One region of the Endozoicomonas montiporae CL-33 genome, then DNA from elsewhere that is predicted to be linked to it. Evidence: predicted binding sites of a transcription regulator. Region 1 holds the regulator's gene; each other region holds the start of a gene.
The links. The regulator sigma-54, encoded in region 1, starts transcription at its own class of promoters, with help from an activator protein. The targets are predictions, from matches to a motif close to TGGCACNNNNNTTGCTNT.
Positions count from the first base shown of each region.

Region 2: the regulator sigma-54 is predicted to act here: its motif matches at 8,539-8,556, upstream of mobB (molybdopterin-guanine dinucleotide biosynthesis protein B).
Region 3: the regulator sigma-54 is predicted to act here: its motif matches at 2,081-2,098, upstream of ygeW (knotted carbamoyltransferase YgeW).

Region 1 covers NZ_CP013251.1:4,562,174-4,572,416, reverse strand. The annotation lists gene hpf (ribosome hibernation-promoting factor, HPF/YfiA family) at 1-174, opposite strand, end outside; gene EZMO1_RS20970 (RNA polymerase factor sigma-54) at 368-1,849, opposite strand; gene lptB (LPS export ABC transporter ATP-binding protein) at 2,173-2,898, opposite strand; gene lptA (lipopolysaccharide transport periplasmic protein LptA) at 2,903-3,613, opposite strand; gene lptC (LPS export ABC transporter periplasmic protein LptC) at 3,594-4,181, opposite strand; gene EZMO1_RS20945 (KdsC family phosphatase) at 4,248-4,775, opposite strand; gene EZMO1_RS20940 (KpsF/GutQ family sugar-phosphate isomerase) at 4,772-5,749, opposite strand; gene EZMO1_RS20935 (calcium/sodium antiporter) at 5,984-6,976, opposite strand; gene EZMO1_RS20930 (ATP-binding cassette domain-containing protein) at 7,246-8,058, shown strand; gene mlaE (lipid asymmetry maintenance ABC transporter permease subunit MlaE) at 8,055-8,849, shown strand; gene mlaD (outer membrane lipid asymmetry maintenance protein MlaD) at 8,849-9,319, shown strand; gene EZMO1_RS20915 (MlaC/ttg2D family ABC transporter substrate-binding protein) at 9,333-10,004, shown strand; gene EZMO1_RS20910 (STAS domain-containing protein) at 10,008-10,243, shown strand, end outside.
Region 2 covers NZ_CP013251.1:1,969,164-1,979,406, reverse strand. The annotation lists gene modA (molybdate ABC transporter substrate-binding protein) at 1-558, shown strand, start outside; gene modB (molybdate ABC transporter permease subunit) at 572-1,234, shown strand; gene modC (molybdenum ABC transporter ATP-binding protein) at 1,234-2,316, shown strand; gene EZMO1_RS08875 (dimethyl sulfoxide reductase anchor subunit family protein) at 2,449-3,291, opposite strand; gene EZMO1_RS08870 (DMSO/selenate family reductase complex B subunit) at 3,294-3,914, opposite strand; gene EZMO1_RS08865 (DMSO/selenate family reductase complex A subunit) at 3,928-6,357, opposite strand; gene moeA (molybdopterin molybdotransferase MoeA) at 6,697-7,938, opposite strand; gene mobB (molybdopterin-guanine dinucleotide biosynthesis protein B) at 7,931-8,473, opposite strand; molybdenum cofactor riboswitch at 8,585-8,728, shown strand; gene moaA (GTP 3',8-cyclase MoaA) at 8,717-9,697, shown strand; gene EZMO1_RS08845 (TorD/DmsD family molecular chaperone) at 9,919-10,243, shown strand, end outside.
Region 3 covers NZ_CP013251.1:4,113,064-4,123,306, reverse strand. The annotation lists gene dpaL (diaminopropionate ammonia-lyase) at 1-493, opposite strand, end outside; gene ygeW (knotted carbamoyltransferase YgeW) at 728-1,918, opposite strand; gene EZMO1_RS18900 (uracil-xanthine permease family protein) at 2,547-3,881, shown strand; gene EZMO1_RS27435 (hypothetical protein) at 4,154-4,342, opposite strand; gene EZMO1_RS18890 (hypothetical protein) at 4,378-8,181, shown strand; gene EZMO1_RS18885 (coiled-coil domain-containing protein) at 8,157-8,654, opposite strand; gene EZMO1_RS27430 (hypothetical protein) at 8,737-8,925, opposite strand; gene EZMO1_RS18875 (hypothetical protein) at 8,961-10,243, shown strand, end outside.

The sequences.
Region 1 (10,243 bases):
TCCACGTATGTGCAGGACGGCTTCGGCCTTATGCAGTAGTTTTTCTACGCTCAGGGTGACCTGTACATTGGTGATATTATCGAAGTGAGCTGCCAGGCGGTCGAGTTTTTTAGTGACGTAGTCTTTCAGAGCTTGAGTCACCTCTACATGATGTCCACTGATGTTGACTTGCATGTAACGCTCTCCTGCTGATCCCGTTTGGAGACAGTGGCCAGTTCCCGGGATTCTCGAACTGGTCTGTTTAGATTCTATCACCGTTCACGACATTGTTGCTGCTCTGAAGCAAAAAAATACAGGATTTTTGCCTTAAGCTCAGAGGCTTGAGGGTTTGCGTCCTGATAAAACGGTGAGAAATATCTGGCATTGTTTACACTAGGCACTTGCGTTCATTTGAAGGCGGGATGTGCATGGATTCCCGATACTTGGCAATGGTTCGTCGTGCAACCTTTATGCCCTGTTCCCCGAGAAGACCGGCAATTTTGTTATCGCTGAGCGGCTTCCCCGGATTTTCATCCTGAACCAGTTTTTTGATCAGTGCCCTGATGGCTGTTGAGGAACACTCTCCGCCGCTGTCGGTGCTGACATGGCTGGAGAAGAAATACTTCAGTTCATAAACACCGCGAGGGGTATGCATGTACTTCTGGGTTGTTACCCTGGATATGGTGGATTCATGCATCTCCACTGCTTCCGCAATATCGGCCAGAACCAGAGGTTTCATGGCCTCGTCGCCCTGTTCCAGAAAGTCTTGCTGAAAATTGACGATTTTGGTCGCTACTTTGAGCAGCGTGTCGTTGCGGCTTTGCAGGTTTTTCAGAAACCAGCGCGCTTCCTGCAGCTGGTTCTTCATGAACTGGTTGTCCCGGCTGCTGTTGGCCCGCTGAACCAGTGACGCATAACTGTTGTTGATGCGCAGACGTGGCAGTGACTCTGAATTCAGCTCAACGACCCAGCGCTCTTTGACTTTGCGAACGGAAATATCCGGAGTGATGTATTCCGGTTCGCTCTGGTCTACTTCGGAGCCCGGCTTGGGGTTGAGGCTCTGAATCAGGCTGAGGGCTTCCTTGAGCTGGTGCTCCTTCATCCGCGTGCGACGCATTATCTGGCTGTAATCCCGACTGCCAAGGGCTTCCAGATAGTGGTCAATAAGCTTTTGGGCTTCGTGAATAAAGGGTGTTTGGGAAGGCAGTTGTGCCAGTTGAACGGACAGACACTCTTTCAGGTTTTCACTACCGCAACCAACGGGATCAAATTGCTGAATGCGTCGCTGCATGACTTTGAGTTCATCAAAATCAAGCTCAGCTAATGCCGGATTTAAAGTCAGGCTCTGGAAAATATCTTCCAGCGAGTTTGTGAGATAGCCATCGGGGTTGATCGCTTCGATCAGTGTTTCTCCCAGCAGGCGGTCGGTATCAGTGGTGGGTGTCAGGTTTAGCTGCCATTGCAGGTATTCCTGCAGAGATTCGGTGGTGCGCGAGCGGGTCAGCGGGTCAAATTCATCATCACTGCTGGCCGGCATGCTGGAGTAGACTTCTTCCCAACCGGAATCTACGGGCAAATCGTTCGGAATGCTTTCGGACCATTCCGGCTCCTGAGACTCGGAAGGGGATGGTGGCTCCTGGGCGTTAAGGTCAACCAGCTGTTCACCTTCGTTGGCGTTGCTGGCTTCCTGGTCACGGCGTTCCTGATCCAGAATGGCCTCTTCGCTTTCCAGCATCGGGTTGGATTCCAGTACTTCCTGGATTTCCTGTTGCAGATCCAGAGTTGAAAGCTGTAACAGGCGAATGGCTTGCTGCAGTTGCGGTGTCATCGTCAACTGCTGACCCATTTTAAGCTGTAGAGAGGGCTTCATAGGGCAACCGTGTACCTTTACTTTAAAAAAACACCGCTGATGCATGATGAACCACTTTCATGGCGACTTCTCATAGCTAAGATAGGGCGGTATTCTCAGCTTATGGCTGTTTACTTCAAACGTTGAGCATTTTTTATGCCGGGTGGAAAGGGGTTTGCCCGACAGGCTCCCAAGGATAAGCTCCACCGACTGACTTATGCACATTGTCGTTTTGAGTTGCGTTCCGTGTCACCGGATTATAATCACAGAATATCAGGTGTGAAAAGCAAAAACGGCAAGTCTCAGGCGGGGGAAGAGGTGGCCTCTTCCCAAAATGTGACTGGTTACAAACTAAACTGGTGACCCAGATAGACGTCACGAACCTTCTGGTTGCTTAAAACGGTCTGGCTGTCGCCCTCAGCGATAATACCGCCTTCGCTGACGATGTAGGCTTTTTCACAAATATCCAGTGTTTCGCGAACATTATGGTCTGTAATCAGTACACCAATGCCCCGGCTCTGCAGCTGCCTGACGATGGCTTTTATGTCTCCGACCGATATCGGGTCAACACCGGCAAAGGGCTCGTCCAGCAACACAAAATCAGGGTCTGTTGCCAGAGCGCGGGCAATTTCTACCCTTCGACGTTCTCCACCGGAAAGGCTCATGCCAGCACTGTCGCGAATATGACCAATGTTGAACTCGTCCAGCAGCGACTCCATTTTGTCGATGCGCTGCTGTTTGTTCAGATCTTTACGGGTCTGCAGGATGGCGAGAATATTATCGGTCACAGACAGTTTGCGGAATATGGAGGCTTCCTGTGGCAGATACCCCACACCGGCTCTTGCCCGGCCATGCATCGGCAGATAAGTCAGATCATCGTCGTTGATGCTGACTTTGCCACCGTCGGCTTTCACCAGTCCGACAATCATGTAGAAGCAGGTTGTTTTGCCTGCACCGTTAGGACCCAGCAGGCCGACGATCTGACCGCTGTTAACTTCCAGAGAGACATCTCTGACAACCTGTCGGCCTTTGTAACTTTTACTGAGGTGCCCAGCCTTTAGCGTAACCATCAGGTTATTTCTTTTCCTGTTGCTCGGATCGGGGCTGAATGACCATTTGTACCCGCCCTTCACCCTTCTTGTTTTCCAGACCTTTGGCATTCACTTTTTGCTGCTTCAGGTCATAGTCGATGCGTTCACCTTTGAACGAATCGCCTTTCTGGACCAGTTGTGCCTGTCGGATCAGGTGGATCTGTTCATCCAGAACCTTGTAGTTGATCGTGTGTCCCCAGGCTTGCAGTGTGCCTTGGGCGTCAGGTTGCTCTTCTTCGTAGTAAGCGCGCTTTTTAAAACCTTCGGCGACTATTTTTTGCACTTCCTGATTCTCGGTGTAAACCGTTACCACATCGCCAGTGATGCGGGTACTGCCCTGAGTCATGACGACATCGCCACGGTAGATCGATACGCCTTTTTTGTTATCAATGTCTGCAGTATCGGATTCAATTTCGATGGGCATTTCCCTGTCGGATGGCAGTGCCATTGCCATGGCAGGAAGTAGCAGAAGAATGCCCAGAATTGAACGCGTGGTTCTTTTTACACTCTGCTTAAGCGGATGTTGTTGCTTAAGTCTTTTATAACGCTCAAGGCTGTTATCAAGCTCAGGGCTGTTATTAAGCTCAGGGCTGTTATTAAGCTCAGGGCTGTTATTAAGCTCAGGGCTGTTATTAAGCTCAGGGCTGTTATTAAGCTCAGGGCTGTTATTAAGCTCAGGGCTGCTTAGGCTCATGGAATCCTCGTACCCTTGATTTAAGTTTAACCAGACTGTCCTTGTAGAATGCTTCCATACCGATGGCTCTTGTACGACCTGTGTCGTTAGTGATCAGAACCGGACGGTCTGTTACAGCAAGACTTTGCCCAGAGTATATGGTGATAAAATCGGTGTCCATACGTACCTGGCTGCCATTACTACTGTCGGTCTGAATCATGACCACTTCATCCCAGAGTTCAATATCCTGATCTCCCGGCAGCAGCTTGCCGTTCAGAGCATCGGCGACCATTGGCTTTTGTGGATTGCTGTAACTGCGCAGATGGGGAGTCTTGAGCAGGGTGGTGTCATTGTGCGGGTAGTGAGTGATGGCCCGGGAAGTCAGTTCATACTCCAGAGTTCCCGAATCATTGAACTGGGTGATGGTGGCATCAACCAGATAGTAGTCGGCATTTTCCTGTATTTCAGGCTGGCGTTTCTGCCCGGTAACGTGCAAACCGCCGTCGTACGACCAGTAGCCAATGCCAACCATGGTCATCAGCACACAGGCAACTAACAGATAGCTTTTGTAAGAGCTATTTTTGGGCATCCGATGGGGGGTTCCTGTTTCTTAAGAAGCCAGTGACAGAATACCGGCTTCTGATTGCATTAATATTTAAAGATATTCTGCCAGCATGGGTTCCAGTTTACCCTGGGCTTCAAGGATAAAGTCGCAGAACTCTCTTGCCGCACCCAGACCTCCATGGTTATCGGTCACAGCCTGCGCATGTTGACGAACAAACGGATGCGCATTGATGACGGCGCAGCCAAAACCCACCCGACGGATCACCGGGAGGTCTGGCAGGTCGTCGCCCAGGTAAGCAATTTCGTCCATGCTGAAACGTTCGGTTTCCAGCAACTCATTCAGAGCGTTGATTTTGTCTTCACGACCCTGATACAGAAAATCAACACCCAGATCGCTGGCGCGTTTTTCTACAAACGTCGATCGTCGTCCGGTAATGATGGCGGTTTTGATGCCTGCCTGCTGCAGCATTTTCAGGCCATGACCGTCCAGCGTATGGAAGCACTTCAGAGCTTCTCCCTGTTCACCAAAAAACAGCTTGCCGTCGGTCAGTACGCCATCAACATCAAACACTGCCAGACGTACTTTGGCAGCAAAAGGCTTCAGGGATGAATCGATCATACAACACCCGCTTTCAGTAAATCGTGCATATTGATAGCGCCAACAGGCTGGTCGTCGGCATCGACACAGATCAGGGCGTTGATCTTGCGATCGTCCATAATCTTCAGGGCTTCGGCAGCGAGAATATCGGGAGAAATGGTTTTACAGTGACTGGTCATGACGTCATCAATATCGGTTTTGCGCAGGTTGACGCCTTTGTCCAGAGCGCGACGGAGGTCACCATCGGTGAAGATTCCTACTACTTTACGCTCCTTGTCCACGATGGAGGTCATACCCAGCCCCTTGTGGGTCATTTCCAGAAGAGCTTCACTGATTTTGGTGCCTTGTGTGACTTCCGGAATGCGTCTGCCACTGTGCATGACGTCTTTCACTTTCAGCAGTAGGCGTTTGCCCAGAGAGCCGCCGGGATGCGAGAAGGCAAAGTCTTCAGCAGTAAAGCCACGTGCTTCAAGCAGAGCAATTGCCAGAGCATCGCCCATTACCAGAGCGGTTGTGGTGCTGGAGGTTGGAGCCAGGTCCAGAGGGCAGGCTTCTTTATCAACACCGGTATTAACATGGGCATTGGCAGCCCGGGCCAGAGAGGATTCCGGATTGCCGGTCATGCTGACCAGTGGTGTCCCCATTCGCTTCAGCAGAGGTAGTAAGGTCACCACTTCGCTGGTTTCACCGGAGTTGGACAGAGCCAGAACTGCATCTTCAGCGGTGATCATGCCCATGTCGCCGTGGCTGGCTTCTCCGGGATGCACAAAGAAAGAGGGGGTGCCGGTACTGGCCAGTGTCGCGGCAATTTTGCGGGCAATGTGACCGGATTTACCCATACCCACCACAATAATGCGACCGCTGCAGGCCAGCATAACCTGACAGGCCCGGGCAAAATCGCTGTCTACCCGGTCCAGAAGTTTCTGAACGGCCTCCAGTTCCATGGATATGGTGCGTCTTCCAATGGCAATGAACTGCTCGTCATTGTTGGTCATAGTGAATAACTGTCTTAATAAATGGGTGACAAATACCCTATTGTAAAACGGTTATGTCTCAAGAGATAGAGCACTGTCATCTACCTCCGAATGGACACGGGCACCCGCTTTTTAAAGTCACACCATTGAAGTGATAGCTGCATTAGAGCTGATTTGGAAACACTAGTTCCATAAATAGTTCCATAAAATAGTTCCATAAAATAGTTCCATAAAATAGTTCCATGAATAGCTCGGTTAATTGTTCAGAAACAGCCACCCAGTGTAGGCAACGTAGAAGCTGATCAGGATGAATCCGATTATCCGACCCAGGTATTTGGGCTGTTTGCCGAACAGGCAGCTAGCGGCGAGGAAAAGAGTCAGCCCCATCATAACCGGGAAATCCTGCCAGACAACCTGAGGGTTGATGGTGCCGGATGCTAACAGCCCCGGCATAGGCAGAACCGCAAGAAGATTGAAGACATTAGAGCCAACAACGTTGCCAAGCGCTATATCGTGATGCCCTTTAATGGCACTGGCAACCGAGGCTGCCAGCTCTGGCAGGCTGGTGCCAATGGCGACAATGGTGAGACCGATAAGCAGTTCACTGACCCCGAACAGGCGTGCCAGCTCCGTGGCACCCCAGACCAGAATCTGGGAGCTGCCCAGAAGAAACAGAAGCCCTGAAACCAGGTAAAACCAGGCTTTGCCTGCGGACAGTTGGGGGGCACTCTCTTCTTCCCCTTCTAAAAGAGGCTCGTCAGGGTGTTGTTTCTGCCAGCGAAACATCAGATAAAGCGTTAAAAACAGTGTTCCCAGAAGAGCCAGGCTATCCAGCTGAGTCAGGAAACCATTGGCAATGCAGATGCCAGCCAGGAGAGAGATGCCAACCAGTAGCGGAATTTCCCGTCTCGCCAAAGACTTTTTAACAGGCAAAGGGGCAATTAATGCTGTAACGCCTAGAACCAGACCGATATTAGCGATGTTGGAACCAATGGCGTTACCGATAGCAAGGCTGGCATGATCCTGTGACGCTGCCATGATCGAAACCAGAATTTCGGGTGCTGATGTACCGATGGAAACAACGGTCAGCCCGATCAGCATGGGGGAAATGTTGAAGTTCCTTGCTGTTGCGGCAGCACCGTTTACAAACTGATCTGCGCTCCAGGTCAGGATAATAAAGCCGGCAAGGATAGCGAGAATGGCAACAAGCATGTTGGGATTACCCGGTTCTTCTTGAGAGGAGTTCATAGTTAATCTGGCTAATGGTAAGGCATTAGCAGTCACAGAGGCGATCCCTGTCATCGTTTATTTCAGTATTTTTTTATTTTTACTGCACGTTGCAAGTCACGGAAACCTTGCAAACAAGTGCGGTTGATATTCAAAATGTACGTAAAAGCCGTCATAATGATTGGACTGCATAAGTAAACCGTAACATGGATTGTTACACACCTATGCTCAGGTGCTCTTGTCGCTGAGAGTGGTTCAGGCAAGTTTTTTAAGCAAGGAATGGTCGGCAGATGGCTGAGGCTACTGATAACTTCATTGAAATTCGCGGACTCACTTTCTTTCGTGGCAGTCGGTGTATTTTTAACAACATAGATATCACCATTCCCAGGGGCAAAGTCGTTGGGATAATGGGACCGTCCGGTACTGGTAAGACGACGCTGTTACGCCTTATAGGTCGCCAGTTACGCCCGGATGCCGGGCAGATTATTGTGGACGGGCAGGATGTGAATCGCCTGTCCCGGGACGAATTGTTCAGGCTTCGTCGTAAGATGGGCATGTTGTTCCAGAGTGGTGCCCTGTTTACTGATCTTTCGGTATTCGAGAATGTCGCCTTTCCTCTTCGGATACACACGGAACTCACAGATCCGATGATTCGCGATCTGGTCTTTATGAAGTTGCAGGCGGTGGGTCTGCGAGGTGCCTGGTCGCTGATGCCTGCCGAGTTGTCTGGCGGAATGAATCGTCGGGTGGCATTGGCCCGGGCAATAGCACTTGATCCGGAAATGGTCATGTACGATGAGCCATTTGTCGGACAGGATCCGATCGCCATGGGTGTGCTGGTTGAGTTAATCCGAAAATTGAATCAGGCACTCAAAATCACCAGCGTGGTGGTGTCTCACGATCTTCATGAAACCGCCAGTATTGCTGACTATCTTTATGTTCTGGCTGATGGTGATGTCATTGGTCAGGGAACGCCTGATGAAATGAAGGCTTCTACTGATCCCCGCGTCATACAGTTTATGAACGGTCATGCTGATGGCCCGGTTCCCTTCCATTATCCTGCCATGGATTACAAAGAAGCTCTGCTCGGGGAGTGCAAATGAGTCCAGGTTTATTCGACCGGCTGGAGCAGTTGGGCCGGTTTGGTTTGGATCATGTCCAGTCTGTGGGACGATCCGGTGTTTTTCTGGTTTTGGCTATTTTTCCCCGGTCCGGGTTTGGTCATCGCTTCTCTCTGTTGGTTCAGCAACTGTATAGCGTTGGCTTTATGTCGCTGATCATCATCACCGTATCCGGGCTGTTTATCGGTATGGTGTTGGCCCTGCAGGGTTACAACATTCTGATTACCTATGGCTCAGAGGATGCCGTTGGACAAATGGTGGCACTCAGCCTGCTCCGTGAGTTGGGGCCTGTCGTTACCGCATTGCTATTTGCGGGACGGGCGGGTTCTGCGCTGACGGCTGAAATCGGTTTGATGAAAACCACCGAGCAACTGTCCAGCCTTGAAATGATTGGTGTTGATCCTCTGAAACGCATTATTGCGCCAAGGTTCTGGGCCGGGGTGATTTCCATGCCGCTGCTGGCAACCATATTTAATCTGGTGGGTATTTTGGGCGCCACCATGGTCGGGGTTGACTGGCTGGGTATCTATGAAGGTTCTTTCTGGTCCAGCATGCAGCAGTCTGTGGATCTGGTCAGCGATATTGGTAATGGATTGGTGAAAAGTCTGGTGTTTGGCCTTGTTGTTACATGGATAGCTGTCTTTCAGGGTTACGATGCCATACCGACTTCTGAAGGCGTCAGTCGTGCAACAACGCGAACCGTGGTGTATTCATCGCTGGCCATTCTGGGACTTGATTTTATTTTGACCGCCGTAATGTTTGGAGAACTGTAATGAGGATGAGAACAGTAGAAATCAGTGTCGGCGGCTTTATGATTGCCGGTGTTCTGGCGCTCATTGTACTGGCATTAAAAGTCAGTGGTTTGTCACTGAATACCAACCAACGGACTTACCAGCTGCATGCCATGTTCGATAACACCGGAGCCCTGAAAGCCAGAGCGAAAGTGGCTCTGGCCGGAGTGACCGTTGGCAAGGTGACCGGCGTCAGCCTTGATAAGCACACTTACATGGCACGGGTTGATATGGAAATTGATGCCGATGTTGACAATATACCCATCGATAGCACGGCTGCCATTGTAACGGCGGGCTTTCTTGGAGAAAAATACATTGGTATCAGTATTGGTGGTGATGAAGAATACCTCAAAGATGGCGGGCGTTTTGAGGACACCCAGTCTGCGGTGATTCTGGAAGAGCTGATCGGCAAGTTCCTGCTGGGAGCGGTCAATAAAAAAGACGACAAATAAACAGGCGGTCATCATGAACAAAACAATCCTTGTTTCCATCAGGCAGTTATTTTTCACAGCAGCCACCCTGCTGTTGGCAACTAACGCTATGGCTGCACCGCAGCTTCAGCCTCCTGAAATCGAAGTGGAAAAGATTACCCGTAATTTGCTGGATCTGTATGACAAGAATGAAGAGAAGTACAGGAAAGACCGGGAAGGTTTCGTTCAGGAAGTAGACCGGATGTTATCACCTGTCGTGGCTTTTGATCAGATTGCCCGTTATGTCATGGGCAAGTACACCCGGCGCAGCCCCGGCCAGGTGGATAAGTTCGAAACCACTTTCAAAGACAGTCTGTTAAGGTTTTACAGCAATGCCCTGCTGGCACTGGATGACACCAGCCTGACCATCGAGTCGGTGGACAAAACCCCGGAAAAACAGCTGAAAGAATACATTGCCGGTGATATCAGCCGTATCCCTGTAAAAATGAGTGTCAGAACCAGTACCCGCAGTGTTGATATTTTCTACTCCATGGTACATACCGATGGTCGCTGGAAACTGCGCAACATTACCATTGACGGTATCAATATCGCCAAACAGTTCCAGACCCAGTTTGCAGACGCTGTCGATCGCTATGGCAAGGTTGAAACCGTAGTCGCTAACTGGGCGGAAATTATGCAGGGCAAAGATATCAAAGCGGGTAAATAATCCATGTCACTGGAACGCCTTGAACCGGGTCACTATACCCTCAGGGGAATAGTGACCTTTGATAATGCCGCCGTGGTTGAACAGACTGGCCGTGAGCTGTTGTTGAATGAACTCACTGCTGGTCAGCCGCAAATCCGTATCAGCCTGAAGGAGCTGCATCAGGGCGATAGCGCTACCCTGTCTGTCTGCCTGTCCTGGCTGCGCCTCAGTGGAAATTTCGACACAATTTTCTGCTTCTC
Region 2 (10,243 bases), 2.6 Mb from region 1:
ATTCTCTACAACCAGATCAGTCATGGTGCGCCTTTTGACCTGTTTCTGTCTGCCGACGACGAACGTCCGGCCATGCTTGAAAAAAATGGCCTCATTGTACCTGACAGCCGTAAAACCTATGCCTATGGTCGTCTGGTTCTCTGGAGTCATAGGGATCAGCCGGTCACACTGAAAACACTGGAAGCCTATAAAGGTCGTCTGGCGATTGCCAATCCGGCACTGGCTCCCTATGGTGCGGCAGCACAGCAAACACTGGAAAAAATGAACCTCTGGCAGGGTTATCAGGGCCGACTGGTGCAGGGTGCCAGCATTCAGCAGGCCTGGCAGTTTGTTGCCAGTGGCAATGTTGATCTGGGTCTGGTGGCAAAAGCACAGGTACTGGATCAACCGAAGAATCGGATACTGGACATTCCAGAGAGCTATCATGCTCCCATCCGGCAGGAGCTGGTGCTGTTAAAACAGAGTAAAGAACCCAAAGCCAGAGCGTTCATGGATTATCTGCTCAACGACACCAGTCAGGCTTATATTGCAAGTCAGGGTTATCGACCCGCGAAGTAAGGAAACCCCATAAATGTTATCAGCAGCAGTCTGGCTGACCCTGAAACTGGCGTTTGTCACCACACTTATTCTGATGGTGATTGGTATCCCGCTGGCATGGAAACTGTCTACCATGCGCAGTCGCTGGTGCCCGGTTATAGAAGCACTGGTTGGCCTGCCAATGGTTTTGCCTCCCACCGTTCTGGGCTTTTATCTGCTGCTGGCCTTTTCGCCTAACAACCCCATAGGGCAGTTCTGGCTCAATATGACCGGTTCGACACTGGCATTCAGCTTTTCCGGACTGGTCGTCGCCTCGGTACTGTATTCCCTGCCTTTTGTCGTACAACCCCTGCAGCGTTCTTTTGAACAACTCGATCACGGATTGCTCGAAGCCGCTGCCATGTTGGGCGCACGTCGTCTGGACCGGTTTATCAATATCGTCTTGCCCAACACCCGGCGGGCACTGTTGCTGGCCGCCTGCATGGGCTTTGCCCATACCATTGGCGAGTTTGGTGTTGTGCTAATGATTGGTGGCAATATTCCCGGCGAAACCCAGGTATTGTCCATTGCCCTGTTTGATGCGGTGGAAACCCAACAGTTTGATACCGCCCACACCATTGCCGGAGGTCTGCTGGCCTTTGCCATGACATTACTGGTCGTGCTGTACAGTATTGACCGTCGAGGAAGCCTGCGTTGATGGAGTCCAACACCCTGCAGTTTGCTCTGGAGTTACCCAGAGATCATTTTCATATAAAGGTAGAGCAGAGTCTGTCTCTGGACAGCATCTGGGGCATTATGGGTTCCTCCGGATGTGGCAAAACCTCACTGCTGCGCTGCCTTGCCGGATTGGAAAAAGGCGTTCAGGGCAAAATAACCTGTAATGGTCGCACATGGCTGGACTCGGAGCAGGGGGTTTTTCTTCCCCCCGAACAGCGAGGCATTGGTTACATTTTTCAGGAAGCCAGACTGTTCCCGCACCTGACGGTTATGGGCAATCTGCAGTTTGCCCTGAAACGTGCAACGCCAGATCAGTCTGCCCTATCCTTTGATGACATCATTGAACAGGTGGGCATCAGACACTTGCTGGAGCGAACCGTCGATAAACTCTCCGGTGGTGAAAAGCAGCGGGTTGCCATTGCCCGTACGCTGGTTAATGCCCCTTCCCTGCTGTTAATGGATGAACCGCTGGCATCGCTGGACTGGTCTTCCAGACTCAGCATCATGCCCTGCCTGAAACAGATTCAGCGGGAATTTAATATCCCTGTGGTATTTGTCAGCCATTCGAAAGAAGAGGTAGCACGACTGGCAGACAACTTGTTGCTCATGCATCAGGGTCAGGTGATTGAAAAAGGCAGCTGTCGTCGGTTGATTAATCGTCTGGAAGATCAGGGCAACAATGACCAGAAGCTGTCTGCTCTGGACGCCACGGTATTGGAACATCACCCTCACTATGGACTGACCGATATCCAGGTCGATGGACACCAGCTGCATGTGGGTCAGCTCGATATTCCTGAAAACACTCAGGTCAGGGTCGTGCTGCCAGCCAGTGAAATCAGTCTGACACTCACACCACTGGAATCATCCAGTATCCTGAACTGCATTCCGGTTCATGTTGCCAGCGTACAGGAGCAAGGTAATCATCACGTATTACTCTGCCTGAGTCTGGGTGAACAGGAGTTGATCTGCCAGATCACCAGAAAATCGTTTGACCGATTGCAACTGGGTGTTGGAAAAGACGTTTTTGCCTGCTTTAAATCATCGGGGCTGGAGGTAGTCTGACATTGACCAAACAGTACTAACTGCCCAATTGATACCTACCCGGAATTTGTTCAAGTGAAGAAAAAACAACCCCGAAACCAGTAACAAATAGTTCGGGGCTGTCAGACGATATCACTAATACCCTATAGGGTATTACATGCCGGAGCCGGCACTCAGGTAGATATCGTAGAAGAAGGCGCGTCCCATAAACTCGGACACCAGCACCATCACAAAGCTGGTAGCGGCCTGATAGCCACAGCTGCCGCCACGCAGGGCAGACACTGCAAACATCAGCACACCACCCACCAGCAGTACCATGCGAACCATTGCCAGCATCTGACCATAGCTCAGCATCGCCAGAGGATTAACGGCTACCGGCAACTGTCCCAGCCAGAACAGATAACCCACATAACCAACCAGAGCCATCGCCATGGTCATCAGTACGGTGGTCGCCAACGCTTTGTCAGCCAGCATTTGCACAGCACCCAGTTCAACGGACTGGAAACGCAACAGTGCAGCGGCTGCCAGAGGGCCTACCACAGCAGCCGTCATCAGGAACTGGAAAGTGGTCCAGTTGCTGTTCCAGGTTGGCACAGTCGCCAGCGTGTACACTTTGGCAATGGCCAGAATCAGTACGATACCCAGCACCATGGCGACAGGCAGCAACAGCTTTTGCAGGCCCGGCGCAATACCGAACAGGCGCATGGCGGTATAAACGACACCTGCACCACCAAACAGGCTCAGTGCCACAATTTCCAGACTCAGTGGCGAAGCGTGAGCCACACCAAACATCACATTAAACATACGCAGCGGCTGCGCCAGATGAGTCACCGATGCCACAGCACCAATACCCAGCAGGACAAACACCGCCATGAACGAGCGGGTCATGACCTGCTCGTTCGGTTTGGCGAGCATTTCCACCAAACCCAGTGCAACGAATAAACCGACGGCGCTCTGCGCCAGAACGGTAAAGAAAACCAGAGATAACTGACTCACGATTACACCTCCTGTGGATTCTCGATTTTGCCTGTGGTGTCACCGGTCAGGCGGGTATTGCGACAGGTGCCAATGATCAGCGATGGATCAGTCAGCTTTGGATCCGGCAGTGGTGCCACATCGGCGCGGCTGCCGTATTTGGCACACAGTTCGTCGATCGGGCCAAACTCCAGCGCACGCAGCGGGCAGGACTCGACACAAACCGGTTGCTGACCTTCAGCAACACGCTTGTAGCAGCCATCGCACTTGCTCATGACTTTCTTGACCGGGTTAAACTGCGGCGCACCGTAGGGGCAAGCCATTTCACAGTAACGACAGCCGACGCATACGCTGTCATTGACGACCACCAGACCGTCTTCTTCGCGCTTGTGCATGGCACCTGTAGGACAGGCTTTGGCACAGGCTGGTTCGGCGCAGTGATTACAGCTGACAGACACATAGTAAGCAAACACATCGTTGCTGAAGGTGCCATCTTCATGCTGCACCCAGTCACCACCGGCGTATTCGTAAACACGACGGTAGTTGACCCCTACAGGCAGGTCGTTTGTGTCTTTACAAGACAGTTGACAGGTTTTACAGCCGGTACACTTACTGGTATCGACATAGAATCCCATTTGAGCCATTTATTCAGTACCCTCAGATCTTGGCGATTTCAACCAGCATGGTGTGCTGTCCGTTACCTTTGGACAAAGGTGTCGGACGTTCGGAGGTCAGCGTGTTAAGGCAGCCACCCTTGTCGATACCTTTACGGTTTGGTTTGAACCAGGCGCCCTGCCCCAGTGCGGTCACACCCGGCATGATGCGTGGTGTTACCTTAACGGCGACGTGAATTTCACCACGGTCATTCCAGACACGAATCCGGTCACCACTCTTCAGTCCGCGGGCAGCGGCATCTACAGGGTTCATCCAGACACCGTCAAACACCGCTTCACGCAGCTCGGGAATATTGTGGTAAGTGGAATGTACCCGGCCTTTGGTGTGATAACCCACCAGCTGCAACGGGAAGTCTTTGGTTTTCGGGTCCAGATGGCTTTCCCAGGCATTCACATACTGTGGAATCGGGGTGATGACATCACCTTCCGGCAGAATCCACTCTTTGGCGATTTTCTCCAGACCGGTGGAGTAAATTTCGATACGACCGGATGGCGTGCCAACTGGATTATTCACCGGATCTTTACGGAAATCTTCCAGAGCAATACGACCTTCTTCCGGCGCCATAATCAGCCATGGTCCCTGCTCGCGCAGTGCTTCCAGTGTAGGAATTCTGTCGTCTTTCTGTTTCGCACCGGCATACAGATGTTCCAGCCACTGGTCACGGGTACGACCTTCTGTGTACTGATCTTTAATACCCAGACGCTCGGCCAGACCCACACACATGTCGTAAGAACATTTAGTCTCGTACAAAGGCTCAATGGCACGTACCAGCGGGAACAGACCACCCATCACACCGGAAGAATATCCGTCGGAGCTGACTTCGTTGTTCTCGATGGTGGTCACGTCCGGCAGCAACAGGTCTGCATAACGGGCACTGGCGGTCATGTGGTTATCCACCACAACAATGAACTCGGCCAGACTTTCGTCACCAATGATTTTTTTCTGGTTGTTCAGGTTGGCATGCTGGTTCATCAGCACGTTACCGGAATGACTGATCAGGAATTTGATCGGATTTTTCAGGCTTTTCTCACCCTGAATACCGTCTGTAATGTCAGTCATTTCATCGTGACGCCAGATCGCATCCACCCACTTAAAGAACGGCACACGCACTTTAATCGGGTTGTCGCCGACAGGCAGACGAGCCGCCGGATAGCTGAAGTTACCTGGCATATCACCGGTGTTAGTGCCAGGCAGACCGATGTTACCAGTCAGAATCGGCAGCATAATAATGGAGCGGGAAGCCTGCTCACCATTAGACTGACGCTGGATACCGGTACCCTGAGTAATGTAAACAGGTTTAGCAGTACCAATTTCACGAGCCAGCTGAATAATCTTTTTGGCTGGAATGCCGGTAATACCAGCAGCCCATTCAGGGGTCTTTTCGATACCGTCAGCACCCTGACCCAGAATGTGTGCTTTGTAATGACCATTGGCAGGCGCGCTGGCTGGCAGGGTCTTTTCATCGTAACCCTGACAGAACTTGTCCAGAAATGCCTGATCCACCATGTCCTCGGTAATCAGAACATGGGCAATCGCTTCGACCAGTGCAGCATCGGTACCCGGACGGATTGGCAGCCACTCATCTTCCTTGCCGAGCATGGTGTCGGTATAGCGCGGATCGATGATAATGGTGCGAACATTCTTTTTGCGCTGTGCTGTTACGTGGTCGTAGATTTCACCACCACCACTCATGCGGGTCTCTGCCGGGTTGTAACCGAACATCACCAACAGCTCGGCGTTTTCAATTTCGGAGGTAAAGCTGCCGTAGGAGTTTGGCTTTTTATTACCGTAAGTAAACGGCGTCGCCATCATGATCTGACCCCAGCTGTAGTTACCGTAGTAATCCAGGAAGCCACCCATCATGTTAAACAGACGCTTGAAAGAATCCTTACCGTCGGTACGCATACCCTGAGTACCGGAACCGTAAGTCATGAAGATAGCGTCGTTGCCATAGTTGTCGATGGTGTACTTCAGCTTGTCCGCCATCAGATCCAGGGCTTCATCCCAGCTGATGCGTTCGAACTTGCCTTCACCACGCTGACCTACCCGCTTCATCGGGTATTTCAGACGATCAGGGTTGTATACGCGGTGCTTGATAGAACGACCACGCAGGCACGCACGCATCTGGTGCTGGCCGTACTGGTCATCACCACGGTTATCGGTTTCAACATGGGTAATTACGCCGTCAGTCGTGTGAACACGCAGCGCACAACGGCTACCACAGTTCACCATACAGGCGGACCAGGTAGTTTTGTTTTCAGAGGCTGTTGAAGCAGTAGAAGCGGTTTTGGCAACAGACTTCAATGGCAGTCCTGCGCTGGCTACAGCAGCTCCCCCTACCAGAGAGCCCCACTTCATAAAGTTTCGCCGTTTCATAGGCGACAGGATGGTTTTATCAAGCCAGTTTTTCATTGAGTGTTCCGGTCAGCTTGGTTTGACCTGAGTAGCAGAACACTTATTGAGCAGTCGCACGCCGCTGCTGAATAAGAATCGCTCAGTCAGGATTCAGACAGCGTGCATACTAACGGCTGGATTTAGAAGACAGAATTGATCTGGATCAATTTTTAATGACTATTTTTTGTGCTATCAAATATAACGTTCAGTGGCTATGCGACGAGCTACCAACACCGATGCGACATACACTTGTCAGATGCCGCAAAGCCCTGACGTACCCGCAGTTGAGAATTATTCAGGTTTGCCGCCATCTCGAAAAATGACGGAGTTATCGGTTAAATGGTGGTGACTAATAGATCAGTTCATCAACAGATGATTAAACAGCTGAACCGTCACCTGCTCACCCTCTGCCACATTACCCTGCTCCTCAGGGAGAACGATATAACAGTTCGCCAGCCCCATGGAGCGCATGACACCAGAACCCTGACTGCCCGTGGTAACGACTTCCATCTGACCATTGTCGCCCGTTGACAGAATACCGCGCTGAAACTCACGACGACCGGGGCCTTTTTTCAGGGGCGTTTTGCAGATGGCCTGAATGGTTTGCAGCTCTGCCTGTCTGGCACCCATCAGATGCATCAACGCCGGTGTCGCCAACTGCTGAAAGGTGACGGTTGCAGACACCGGATTACCCGGCAGTCCGATAAACCAGCTGTTTGGCAGTCGTCCAAAGGCAAACGGCTTACCCGGCTTGATCGCCAGCTTCCAGAACGACATCCTGCCCATTTCCTGCAGAATATCTTTCACAAAATCAGCATCCCCCACCGACACGCCGCCTGACGTAATGACAACATCTGCCTGACAGTCGGCTTCCGAAAAGGCTTGTCGCAAAGCATCCGGGTCATCGGCAATCAGTCCGAGATCCAGAATGTCAGCTCCCAGACGCTTTAACATGGCTTTCAGGGCAAAACGATTACTGTCGTAAATATCACCCGGACCCAACGACTGACCGGGCAGCTTCAGCTCATCGCCTGTAGAAAAAAGCGCCACCTTAATACGACGATATACGTTTACCTCTGGCACACCCAGTGAAGCCAGAAGCCCCAGATCCTGCGCACGTACTTTATGACCCGCAGTAAACACCTCACAGCCTTCCGGGATATCTTCACCCGCCAGACGAATGTTGCTGCCTGTCTTGTTGGGCTTATTCAAAAACTGAATGCCATGATCGGTGACGTTTACCTGCTCCTGCATAATCACTGTATCCGCACCATCCGGTACGCTGGCACCGGTCATAATCCGGACACAGTGCCCTGCCGGCATTTCACCCTGAAACGGATGCCCCGCCAGCGACTGTCCGGCCAGCGGCAACGTATCCGCATTGGCCAGATCACCCAGACGAAGGGCATAACCATCCATCGCTGAATTGTTGTGGGACGGTACATTCACCGGTGAAATCACACTCTGCGCAAGAATTCTGTCCAGCGCATTGTCCAGAATCACCGCTTCAGTTTCTGTCACCGTGGTGATTTCCTGACAGAGCTTTTCCAGTCCCTGTTCCAGAGGCATCAGTCCCGGGGCTGAACAGCAATCAGTCATGGGAAGTTTCCTTTAATATTGTGGTAAAAATAAAATCAGCAATCTGTTCTGGCTGATTAAGGTCCAGAACAGGCATGGGACGCTCCGGCTGATAGCCCTGATCGTCTCTGGCAATCGCAATCACGTTGGCGTCATTCGGATACAGCAGTGGTTTATTTCGAACCGGACGATGCAGTTCTATTTTCGGGAAAGGCTCGTCCCGAAAGCCTTCAACCACCACCAGATCCAGACGTTCAAGATCCAGCAACCGGAGCTGGTCTGATAACTTTCGTGATATCTCCGGATTTCGCTCGGTATAACAGATGGACCGGTGCGGCGTACTGAGCACCAGTTGCAGGGCTCCGGCATGACGCAGACGATAACTGTCTTTTCCCGGTTTATCCGGCTCAATATCATGGTGTGAGGCTTTCACCATTCCCACTCTGAGATTTCGCTTGACCAGCAGGGGCAACAGCTTTTCCAACAGAGTGGTTTTGCCGGTTCCACTGAACGCCGCAAAACCAATCAGGGGTATTTGACACTCTACAGCTTGCATAACGCACAAATTCAACAAATATCGAACAATATCATAAACATTTTTTCACAAAGCGGCATTTCCATATAGCAATCACCGTGACAGATGGTTAGGATAGCCCGTAACAACTCTATCTTTAAAGAGCGCCGAGCTTCCGGGCCTAAACCCATGGCATGGTTCTGAAGCCGTAGCAGAAAGATGTGCGCGCTGCTACCAGGGTGCTGACAGAAATGTCAGTGCCTCCCGTATTTGGAAAGGTGTTTGATGCTACGTTTGCAAGACAATCAGGGGCGGACTTTCCCCTATCTAAGACTCTCTGTTACTGATCTGTGTAACTTCCGCTGTAACTACTGCTTACCGGACGGGTGTGAAGAGCACCATCACAAAGAATCCCTGACCGTGGATGAAATCCGCCGTCTGGTGACCGCCTTCGCCCGACTGGGTGTTGAAAAAGTGCGTATTACCGGCGGAGAGCCGACTCTGCGTCATGAATTTAACAGCATTGTCACCACGATCAAACAGATTCCCGGTATTCAGACCGTTGCCATGACCACCAATGGTTACAAGATGGATCAGCGGATTGAATCCTGGCTGGAAGCCGGGGTGGATGCCATCAATGTCAGCGTTGACAGCCTGGACGCCCGCGGCTTTGAAACCATTACCGGCCATAACCGTCTGCAGGAAACCCTCAGCGGCATCGACAAAGGGTTTGAACTGGGCATGACCGGTTTCAAGGTTAATGCCGTTTTGATGCGCGGTCACAACGCTGATCAACTGCCCGACTTCCTGAACTGGATTAAAGAGCAACCCATTACTCTGCGTTTCATCGAGCTGATGCAAACCGGTGACAATCAGGATTTCTTTAACCAGCATCATCTGGAAGGCAGTACTGTCCGTGATCAACTGCTTGAAAGCGGCTGGGTAAGAGTCGCCCGACACAAGTCTGCCGGTCCGGCGCAGGAGTACTTCCACCCGGACTATCGTGGTCGTATTGGCCTGATCACGCCTTATTCACCGGACTTCTGCGAAGACTGTAACCGCCTGCGGGTGAACAGTCTGGGCAAGTTGCAACTGTGCCTGTTTGGTGATCAGGGTTACGATCTCAGGCATCTGCTGCAGAACGATGAACAGCAGCCGGAACTGATCAGCCGTATTCAGAACTTCCTGCAACTGAAGCAGGATAAGCACTTTTTGCAGAACGGTTACACCGGAGGCACTGCCACTCTGGCGCAAATTGGTGGCTGAGAGGCATTCCGAAAATAGCGCCCCTCAGTTTTCAATCTGACCATACTCGCACTTTCTCCGGGAGCCTTCCCGGAGCATTCTCACCGGAACATTCTCCACTGAGCACTGTGCTGAAGACGAAACCGCTATCGGAAAAGCCCCAAGAGACTTCCCTGTCCCGAAATGGGATTATTTCTTTCACAGAGCCTGCTATTTCACTCTTTGTTTGACGAGACATCATCATGACCAACGAAGCCCGAACGATTCTGGCGGATTTTCAATTTTCCTGTCAGCTGCTCTACCAGTGCCTGCATCAGTCACCTGACGCAGGGTTTCTGGAACAGCTGAAGCAACTGGCCGAGCATGGGCAGGACGGCGTACCAGAGAATGATATCGACAAAGGTCTGGCGCTGATTGCTCAAGGCTTACAGAGCCTGAATGAAGCCACGGTTAAACATATAAAAGCAGACTACGCCGAACTGTTCGTCGGCCCCGCAGAGCTGAAAGCAGCGCCCTGGGCTTCAGTGTATCTGACCGAAGAGCAGACACTGTGTGGAGAACCGACTC
Region 3 (10,243 bases), 450 kb from region 1:
TCAAATCGGTAACAATGCATTCCGCACCGAGTTTCAGAATGTTGTCAACGCGTTCCTTCGCCGCACCTTTGGGCATATAAACAACGGCTTTTTGTCCCAGCTGATGTGCCGCCCAGGCAACACCGCGACCGTGGTTTCCATCGGTAGCGGTAGCAAACGTGATCGGTTCCTGACCTTTCAGGCTGTCGAAGGTAAACTCATCCAGTGAGATGCCCAGCTTCTGACAGACGCATTGTGCAATGGCGTAAGAACCACCCAGTACTTTGAAAGCATTCAGGTTAAACCGGTAGGATTCGTCCTTGACCAGAATTTTGCCTATACCCAACTTGTTTGCCAGCTGATCAAGAGAAACCAGCGGTGTAGGTTCATAAGCGTCGATTTGTTGATGAAAGCCGAGAACGGTTTTGGCAATCTCGGTGCTGAACAAATGAGACGACTGACCGTTAAAAAACGGATTGTCCTTTTGTTGCAGTGATAATGAAAATGTAGACACTTTGTACTCCTGACCGCTGTACTCTTTATGCTGTACTCTTAGGCTGTACTTTGAAAATTAAGCTGTACCTTTCTGTACCTTTAAAGAAAAGAGTACTGGCGGGTAGACGATAGTGTTTCCGAAGTTTCCACAGATGCTTTGTTCAGGCATTGATGGTCAAAGCCTCTGTGGACATCCCTGTAGCTATCCTTGTAGCTAGCTTTGTAGCTTTCTATGTAGCTTTCTATGTAGCTATTAGCCGTCTACACGACGCTTACCTTTTTCCATCAGTCTTTCCAGAATGTCTTCCGGATTGCCGAACTTGCGGTTAAGAATCATGGAGGCAATGATGAATGGCTTCCAGCCAGCTTCCTTGTAAGTGTCCACCAGATACTTGTTGAATACGCCTTCTGTTACTTCACCTTCTTCACAGGAAACGCCGGTGATGTCTGCAGGCAGGCAGTGCATGTACAGGGCTTCGCCGTCTTGGGTGCGCTTCATCATGTCTTCGGTGCAGTGCCAGTCTTTATGCTTGGCATTCTGTTCCAGACACTCTTTCTCCAGCGCTTTCAGGCCTTCGTGATCGTTGGCTTTCAACAGCTCGGTGCGCTTGCCCATCACGTGATAAGGAGCCCATGATTTTGGATAAACGATGTCCGCACCCTCAAAGGCTTCTTCCATGGTGGCTACCTGCTTGAAGCTGCCGCCGCTTTCTTCAGCCTGTTTGGCAGCCGTTTCTACCACTTCAGGAATCAGTTCATAACCTTCAGGGTGAGCCAGAGTGACATCCATGCCGAAGCGGGTCATCAGACCGATGATGCCCTGAGGTACGGACAGAGGCTTGCCGTAGCTTGGGGAATACGCCCAGGTCATGGCAATTTTCTTGCCTTTCAGGTTTTCCAGAGAACCGAAGTGCTCTTTCAGCCACGCCAGGTCGGCCATGCTCTGGGTTGGGTGGTCAATGTCGCATTGCAGATTGACAACGCCCGGACGCTGAGCAAGAACTTGTTCTTCTTTACCGAAGTCGAGAGCTTCACCGACTTCACGCATGTACTGGTTACCATAGCCCAGGTACATGTCGTCGCGGATACCGATCACGTCGGCGCAGAAGGAGATCATGTTGGCGGTTTCACGAACAGTTTCGCCGTGGGCAATCTGTGATTTGCCTTCGTCCAGATCCTGAACAGCCAGACCCAGCATGTTACAGGCAGAAGCGTAGGAGAAGCGGGTACGGGTTGAGTTGTCACGGAACAGTGAAATGCCCAGACCACTGTCGAATACTTTGGTAGAAATGTTTTCATCGCGAAGTGTGCGAAGCGCTTCTGCAACGTTCAATACTTGCTTCAACTCATCAGTGGACTGTTCCCAGGTCAGCAGAAAATCCTTGGTATGCAGTTCAGTGTCCAGCTTTTTGATTTCTTCGATAAGGTCCTGATAGTTAGCCATGGAATGGTCCTTTGATGTTAGTTAGAACAGTGAATCGTTCTTTTTTCTGTATGAAAAAACAGCGGTCTGATGGATTGAAACTTCAGTGGTCTGCTGTTTGATTTCTGGTAATTAAGAGCGCGTTAGACTCTGTGTTACTCTGTTGTCACTCTGTTGTTATTCATAACAAGTTGCGTGCCAGTTTGTGATTATTTTGTTCCGGTTTGATCGTTTTTATTAAAAATTCAATAAAAACAATGGGTTGCTGGAAGTGTTAAAAAGGCTGGTTTTTTTTGGACAGATAAATTTATCGCTCTGTTTTTAATTGCCTAATGTCGTTCGATCAGTTTGATAATAAAAAGTGAGTGAGAATCAAAATGAAAAAAACTTAATGTTCAAACTTTTTTAATACTGGTTTTAAATAATTGTTCAGTTGTTTGTGACCTGCATCAAAATAAAACGCACTTCCATTGCTTAAGGTGATTGATGAGATCGTCCTAAAAACAACAGGTACCTGAATAATAAGTTGTATGTATTTGCATCCATCAATTAGCAGGTACTAAAACAACGGTTGCTGAAGCTGTTTTCAATGATACAGTCTCTTTAAAGGGTGGTATTGCTGGAAAACGTGAGGCAATACGGAGGTAGTATGGAATTGTATTACAAGCTCGATGATCGCCCTCCTCTAGTAAAAAGCCTCATTCTGGGGTTGCAGCATCTCTTGTCCGCCCTGCCCGGGATTATAGGTGCGCCGCTGGTTGTGGCGTCGGTGCTTGGATTTACGATTCAGGAAACCGTTATTCTGGTGAATGCTTCCATGTTGATGTCCGGTGTCGGCAGTATTATCCAGGGACTGGGTTGTGCGCCTTTAAAGCTGGGTGCCAAATTACCGGTGATTCAGGGAACCAGCTTTGCCTTCGTCGGTGTGTCGATCACCATTGGTTTTCAATACGGTTTTGCAGCGGTGGTGGGAGCCACTATTGTTGGCGGACTGTTTGAGGTATTCCTGAGTTTTTATATTCATCGGATACGGAAACTGTTTCCCCCTGTTGTGACCGGAACCGTTGTTTGTTTGATTGGTATGACGATCTTTCCAGTTGCGGTGGACTGGCTGGCTGGCGGCAAAGGTGCAGAAGACTATGGTAGCCTGATGTATCTGGGTGTCGGTGGTGTCGTTTTTTTAGTGGTTATTTTCTTTAACCAGTGGTTCACAGGGTTTGTTTCATCTGCTTCAATTTTGATTGGTCTGTTTATTGGTTATCTGCTCTGGGCAGCGCTTGGATTGCTGGACTTAAGCCCGGTAACAGAAGCGGCCGTGGTGGCGATTCCTACCCCGCTTTACTTTGGTGTCGAGTTTCATGTCGGTGCCATTATTGCAATGTGTGTCGTTTATACCGTATCCATGGTCGAGTCTGTTGGCGATTATTTAGCGCTTTCAAACTACTGTGATACCGAGCTGGACAGTAACCGTCTGAGTGCCGGTGTTCGCTGCGAAGGCTTGAACAGCGCGTTTGCTGCAGTGTTTAACTCTATGGCGACGACTTCTTTTAGCCAGAATATCGGTGTTGTCGGTATCACCGGTGTTGCCAGTCGTTATGTGGTGGCATTCTCCGGCGGAATCCTGATTACTGCGGGACTGCTGCCAAAATTCGGTGCTTTGATTGTCAGCGTGCCAGAGCCTGTGATTGGCGGAGCGGGTTTGATTATGTTCGGCATGATCCTCGCTGGCGGTATTGGCATACTCAAGAAGATAGACTTCACCCGTCGTAATACTATGGTATTGGCACTGGGTATCGCTGCAGGTCTGACCGTGACGTATCGACCTGAAATCGTCAATGAATTGCCAGCACTGGTTCGTATGGTTTGCGGTAATGGTGTGGCGTTGGGAGCGATTGTGACTGTTCTTGCTAACCTTGTGCTGCCAGAGAGCAAAGCGCCTCAGAAAGTTAAGGTAGCAGCGCCTGAAAAAGCGCTGACAGAATAGTGTTTTGATGGTCTGCTTTGTCAGCGTTCAATGCAATGGCTTTGAACGCTGACGGCCATAAGTACTCAACCATATGAAATCTATATTCTGACTCATTGTTCAGGCACTGTACGGCGTTGCAACTCTGGTCACATAGCTCACTGAGCTCCCGCTGTTGTACCCAAGGGCATAAAGGCGGAATGACGAGTAATAGTGAGCTACTTATTCCCTTTGGGTATTGCGAGGAGTTCCAACGCAGCTCCCGTGATTCGCAATAGCTGCGCAATTCATGTTTAGAAGATGGAATCGGTATTACAGGTTAAGGCTTTTTCTGAGTGGCAGCCGGGATCTTCACCTATAATGTCAAGCTCGTTAATTTCTAACAGAACAAATTGTGCATTTCGTTTGCCCGATCGCTTCCAAAAAATGTAGCCAGCCCCCGAAATCATCTCGTTGGCTTTGGCTATTATTGCTTCTGTCATGTGTGACCGTGCAGACAGTCCAGTCAGAAACTTTAGTGGATACGGATCAGGTACCATTGCTGGGGCAGAGGCCCACTTCAAAGACAGTCGGTCAGGTAACTTATGTTTTTGATCTGGATGCCAGAGCGCTAAGGGACTCTGTTATTGAATACGTGCTTAAAATATATTTCATTCGGGCACTGTGTTCCGCCAGCGACCACTATATCAAGCTGTTCACAGGGCACAGTCGCTTTGGTTATGGCCTGTACGGGCTGTGCTTTGCTTCACTGGCCTATCAAAAAGTTTCATCAACACAGTCAATGCTTGACTATACAGCGACCAGCATCGCTGACACTGTCCGGCAATCCCTTGGGGGGTGCGGTAGCTGGCGGGAAATGCCGGTCTACATTGAAGACCCTGTTCTTGCCAGTCGGTTATACCTGAGGGTAAAAAACCGTTCCGGCAGACCTGCACTTATTATCAAATCCCTTGCAAATGAAGTAAGCGGGTGGCAACCAACCTACTATTTAACTCCGGACAGCTTCCCGGGCTTCCATCAAATAGCCCAGTGGATGGAAGAACAGGTCGTTCACACTCTTGAAATTATGCCTCTCAGGGACAAACTGCTGATTATTATCAATGGTATTCAAAAACAGTTGATTGCGGCTATCAATACTGATCACTCGTGGTTGCTTGACCCTTGTGAGTTTGACCGACCGAATGACATCGGTGTACATAATATTCTTTCAACGCAGTGGCTTGACTGGATTAGAACTGAAATACTGAGCAAGGCGTGGTTTGAATCAGAAGCCGACGATACACTGTATCTGTCATCAGACGCTTTGCCGCCTGCTGCCATAAATGTCACCCGTCTGGGTCACAATGCTGTGGCCTTAGCCAGTACAGAAAGTGAAAGCTGGACGGTCTTCTCCAATAAAAATAACCCTTTTATCCAAATCACCAGGGAATTCCTGCCACCTGATGAACTTAAATCCAGGCAATACTGGGAACTTGCGTTGGCAACTACAAGCCAGGTAGTTTACCAGCAAAAAGATATTAATGACGGTATGCTATTGTCCCAGTTTATGCTTAACCTGAAGCACGTTAGTCCAGATATGCAAGAGCAGCGTGTCGATACTCGTTCATTGCCAAAGCCAGTCAAAAGCGACCTACTGCCTGCATCAGAAACAGTCACTCATGATTCCCGATTCAAAACGGTTGGTCTTACTGTTCAACTACAAAGCCGGCCGGATAAACACCTAATGCATGGGATTGTATCAAGGGCTGGTAACGCACCAGCACCAACACCAACACCAGCACCAACACCAACACCAACAAGCACCGTATCATTGCTGTCGACGCCGACTAAAAAAAAGTCAGAAGGGCAAAGCCAGCTGGAGACAAAATTGAAAGCCTGCTCAGGTTGTAATCGCAAAGTTTCATTAAGTCAATTAGTCCCAAAAAGTGACAAGTCGCAAAAGCTTATCTGTAAAGGATGTTTTAACAAAAATAAACAAAATGAAGTCAGTACTCCAGGCAAATCGCGTTCAGCTAATGGGTTCCAAGCTTACCTTGCAAAGAGAAGAGTCACCAGGCAAATATACGAGCAAGATCAGGAGTCTATGGAGGAAAATACCAGAAGCCTCAAATCATTTGTAGAAGGTAACACTATTCAAAAAAAATATTTCCCTAGGCTTAGTGATTACATCCGGAAACTTATTACGGGGGTATTAGATAGTGATTTTGAATTCTGTTCAGAACCACATGTGGGTACCGATAAATATGCTACTACAGGCAAATTTACTGTAACGCAGAAAGAAAATACTGCCAGAGCAATAACCCCGGCACATCAGTTGCCAGCTTTGCTTGGAAAAGACTTAGTGTCTAAATTGAAAGAAGATTATAACAAAAGGTATGAAAGAATAATTATTGTCTTCCACTCCCTTCATAAATTACTTGGATATTATAGTGAAATGCTAAAAGAATTATCGACAAGTATTGATGAATCTTGTCAGAAGTTACCATCTGTTATTTCAGTGGCAATGCTTATCAGTTCCGTTGCAGATTATGGGAAAAATATCTCCAGTAGCGTTCAACACTTAAGTGATAAAAATAAAGAAGAGCTGTCTAAACAAGTTCTTGATATCATGAAGTTAGCACCACTGTTAATGAGTACTCTACAAATGCTGGAGCAAGGCAAATTTGAATGGGAGGCATATTCAAGTATGAACGAAGAGTCAGATTCAGAAAAAGCTGGGTGGAATTTATTGAAAGAAATATACAGTAAAGAAACAGATATGACCAGGATAAGAATAAAGGTGACGGAAGCATGCTTGTATTTTTTTAAATGGCTTGCGTTGCCATTAATGAAATATAATGCTCCAAAAGAAATGTATCAGGAAGCGATAATTGTTTTTTTAAAAGCTCTTCCTGACTTATTAAATTCAACTGTAACTATTAATTATTTTTGCAATGATATTTTCGAACTTTTTCCAAAAAGACCTACCAGTCCTTTTGCTCAAGAATTAAAGGATTTGTTTTCAAAAGATCCTGATTTTAGAGCGGAATTCTTTGATAGTCTTAAAAACTTCATTGATAAAATTTATACAAAGCAAGCCCGTTATAATTCAGATGACATAAAAACGGTCTACAAAGATATATTCATTAAAAATACGGTAATACTACATTTTTTCTTCAATGAAGGCTTTTTTTTATCTGCAGAAGAGCAATTGGATATGGGTCAATACAGCATCTTTGTGAACAATAATCTTGAGTATATTAAACAAGAGCATGTTTACAAATCTGGTGATTTTGATCCAAGCCAGTATAAAGCATTTATGAGTAAACCAGAGTCTAAATCTGGAAACCGGGTGAAAAAAATAATGGTGCCAGTAACGGCCTATCCACATAATAAACTCTTGGGATCAGGTAGCGATACATCATCAGATAATGAAGAATCAGATAATGAAGAAACTGAATCTTTAACCAGACCACAATATTACAAAACACCTTGGGAGATGTCTATGCGTAAATTTCAAGAATCTATCACAAGCAAAAAAAAATTTGAGGAATCAAAAAATATTATCGAAGAGGCTCTTGAGGTTTCAGAAACCCCAGGACAAAAAGTAAGCGCACTATTAGAAAAAACAACACTTCTTGTGAGTCATTTTTTAGAATTATCTAAAAATGAGTTAAAGCTTGTCAGGGATTTATCGCCATTTCAGGAAAAGGTCATGAATTTGGATATTGAAAAGGTTCGTGATAGTTTGCTGGAGGCATCAAAAGTGGAGTCAGGAAAAAGAATCAATCCAATGGTGGTAGTAAATAATTTATTCGAATTTCCAAGTAAAGATGAACAGGCAATATACGTTAAAAATGCAAATACTCTGTATAAAAGTATGAATAATAAAATGTCAGATTGGTCTGTATTGATATCGGAAGCAGTTGGTGCGACTAAGGAGCTAATGGCAATACCGGTGCTAGCAAATGAAAATTCTGAATTGAGTCATCAAGATACAATCAGGCATTTTTCATTAAAAAAAATAGATCAGGCAACTCGTGCATTAATTACTTTGAAGGGGATTCATCAATTAATAGTTGACACTCAAAATAAAATTGACAATTTTCATTATACTATCAACCAAACTGTAGGTGAGCGGAAACGAGAACAAACTGAAAAAGACAGGACACCAAATGAAGATCAACAATCCTTTAGACGGAATCAGAAAGAATTTAAATGGAGTGTGACTGAACACACTCTACTGGGGAAATTACACAGTTATGTTGAAAAGTCAGAAGATGAAAACAATGGGCGATTTCTATTATCCAAGGATCTTTATAATGCACTGCAGCTGGAGTAGTACAATAAGGCATGTAGGTAACTGCTCAAAATCCGTAGGCAGACTGGCCCATAAGCTGAGCGGATTTCTCCCGAACCATGTCTGGCAATCGGGGAATAATCCCAGCCCTTGTTCAGCCAGTCGCCTTGCACATTTTCTGCCGGGCAGATTTCTTCCCTGATAGAAGATGGAGAAGGTTTGGCTGTACGACCAGTTGGTTGTGAGCTGGGGCGTTTGCCTTTCGGTGGTGATGAGTTGCCAGAGTCTGGTGCCGACTTGTTGCCTTTATTGCCCTTGTCGTCTTCGCCGTCTTCCGAACCCTTTTTATTAGGGCGAATTTTGGGTTGCCCCTTAAGTTTTTTCAGGTGCCGAATTTCCTCACGCAGGGCGGTGTTTTCAGTGGTCAGCTTGTTGACCTTGTTGAGCAGGTTGCTGACAAGGACTTTGAGTTCGCTGACTTCGGTTTCAAGCGCTGAGGATTTGGACGGGTTCATGGGCTGAGATTATGCCCAGTTTGGATGATCAAAACATTGACGTCTATGTGTTGACTTGCCTACGAATTTTGAGCAGTTACGTTTAGAAGATGGAATCGGTATTACAGGTTAAGGCTTTTTCTGAGTGGCAGCCGGGATCTTCACCTATAATGTCAAGCTCGTTAATTTCTAACAGAACAAATTGTGCATTTCGTTTGCCCGATCGCTTCCAAAAAATGTAGCCAGCCCCCGAAATCATCTCGTTGGCTTTGGCTATTATTGCTTCTGTCATGTGTGACCGTGCAGACAGTCCAGTCAGAAACTTTAGTGGATACGGATCAGGTACCATTGCTGGGGCAGAGGCCCACTTCAAAGACAGTCGGTCAGGTAACTTATGTTTTTGATCTGGATGCCAGAGCGCTAAGCGACTCTGTTATTGAATACGGGCTTAAAATATATTTCATTCGGGCACTGTGTTCCGCCAGCGACCACTATATCAAGCTGTTCACAGGGCACGGTCGCTTTGGTTATGGCCTGTACGGGCTGTGCTTTGCTTCACTGGCCTATCAAAAAGTTTCATCAACACAGTCAATGCTTGACTATACAGCGACCAGCATCGCTGACACTGTCCGGCAATCCCTTGGGGGGTGCGGTAGCTGGCGGGAAATGCCGGTCTACATTGAAGACCCTGTTCTTGCCAGTCGGTTATACCTGAGGGTAAAAAACCGTTCCGGCAGACCAGCACTTATTATCAAATCCCTTGCAAATGAAGTAAGCGGGTGGCAACCAACCTACTATTTAACTCCGGACAGCTTCCCGGGCTTCCATCAAATAGCCCAGTGGATGGAAGAACAGGTCGTTTACACTCTTGAAATTATGCCTCTCAGGGACAAACTGCTGATTATTATCAATGGTATTCAAAAACAGTTGATTGCGGCTATCAATACTGATCACTCGTGGTTGCTTGACCCTTGTGAGTTTGACCGACCGAATGACATCGGTGTACATAATATTCTTTCAACGCAGTGGCTTGACTGGATTAGAACTGAAATACTGAGCAAGGCGTGGTTTGAATCAGAAGCCGACGATACACTGTATCTGTCATCAGACGCTTTGCCGCCTGCTGCCATAAATGTCACCCGTCTGGGTCACAACGCTGTGGCCTTAGCCAGTACAGAAAGTGAAAGCTGGACGGTCTTCTCCAATAAAAATAACCCTTTTATCCAAATCACCAGGGAATTCCTGCCACCTGATGAACTTAAATCCAGGCAATACTGGGAACTTGCGTTGGCAACTACAAGCCAGGTAGTTTACCAGCAAAAAGATATTAATGACGGTATGCTATTGTCCCAGTTTATGTTTAACCTGAAGCACGTTAGTCCAGATATGCAAGAGCAGCGTGTCGATACTCGTTCATTGCCAAAGCCAGTCAAAAGCAACCTACTGCCTGCATCAGAAACAGTCACTCATGATTCCCGATTCAAAACGGTTGGTCTTACTGTTCAACTACAAAGCCAGCCGGATAAACACCTAATGCATGGGATTGTATCAAGGGCTGGTAACGCACCAGCATCATCAGCACCAACACCAACACCAACACCAACAAGTGC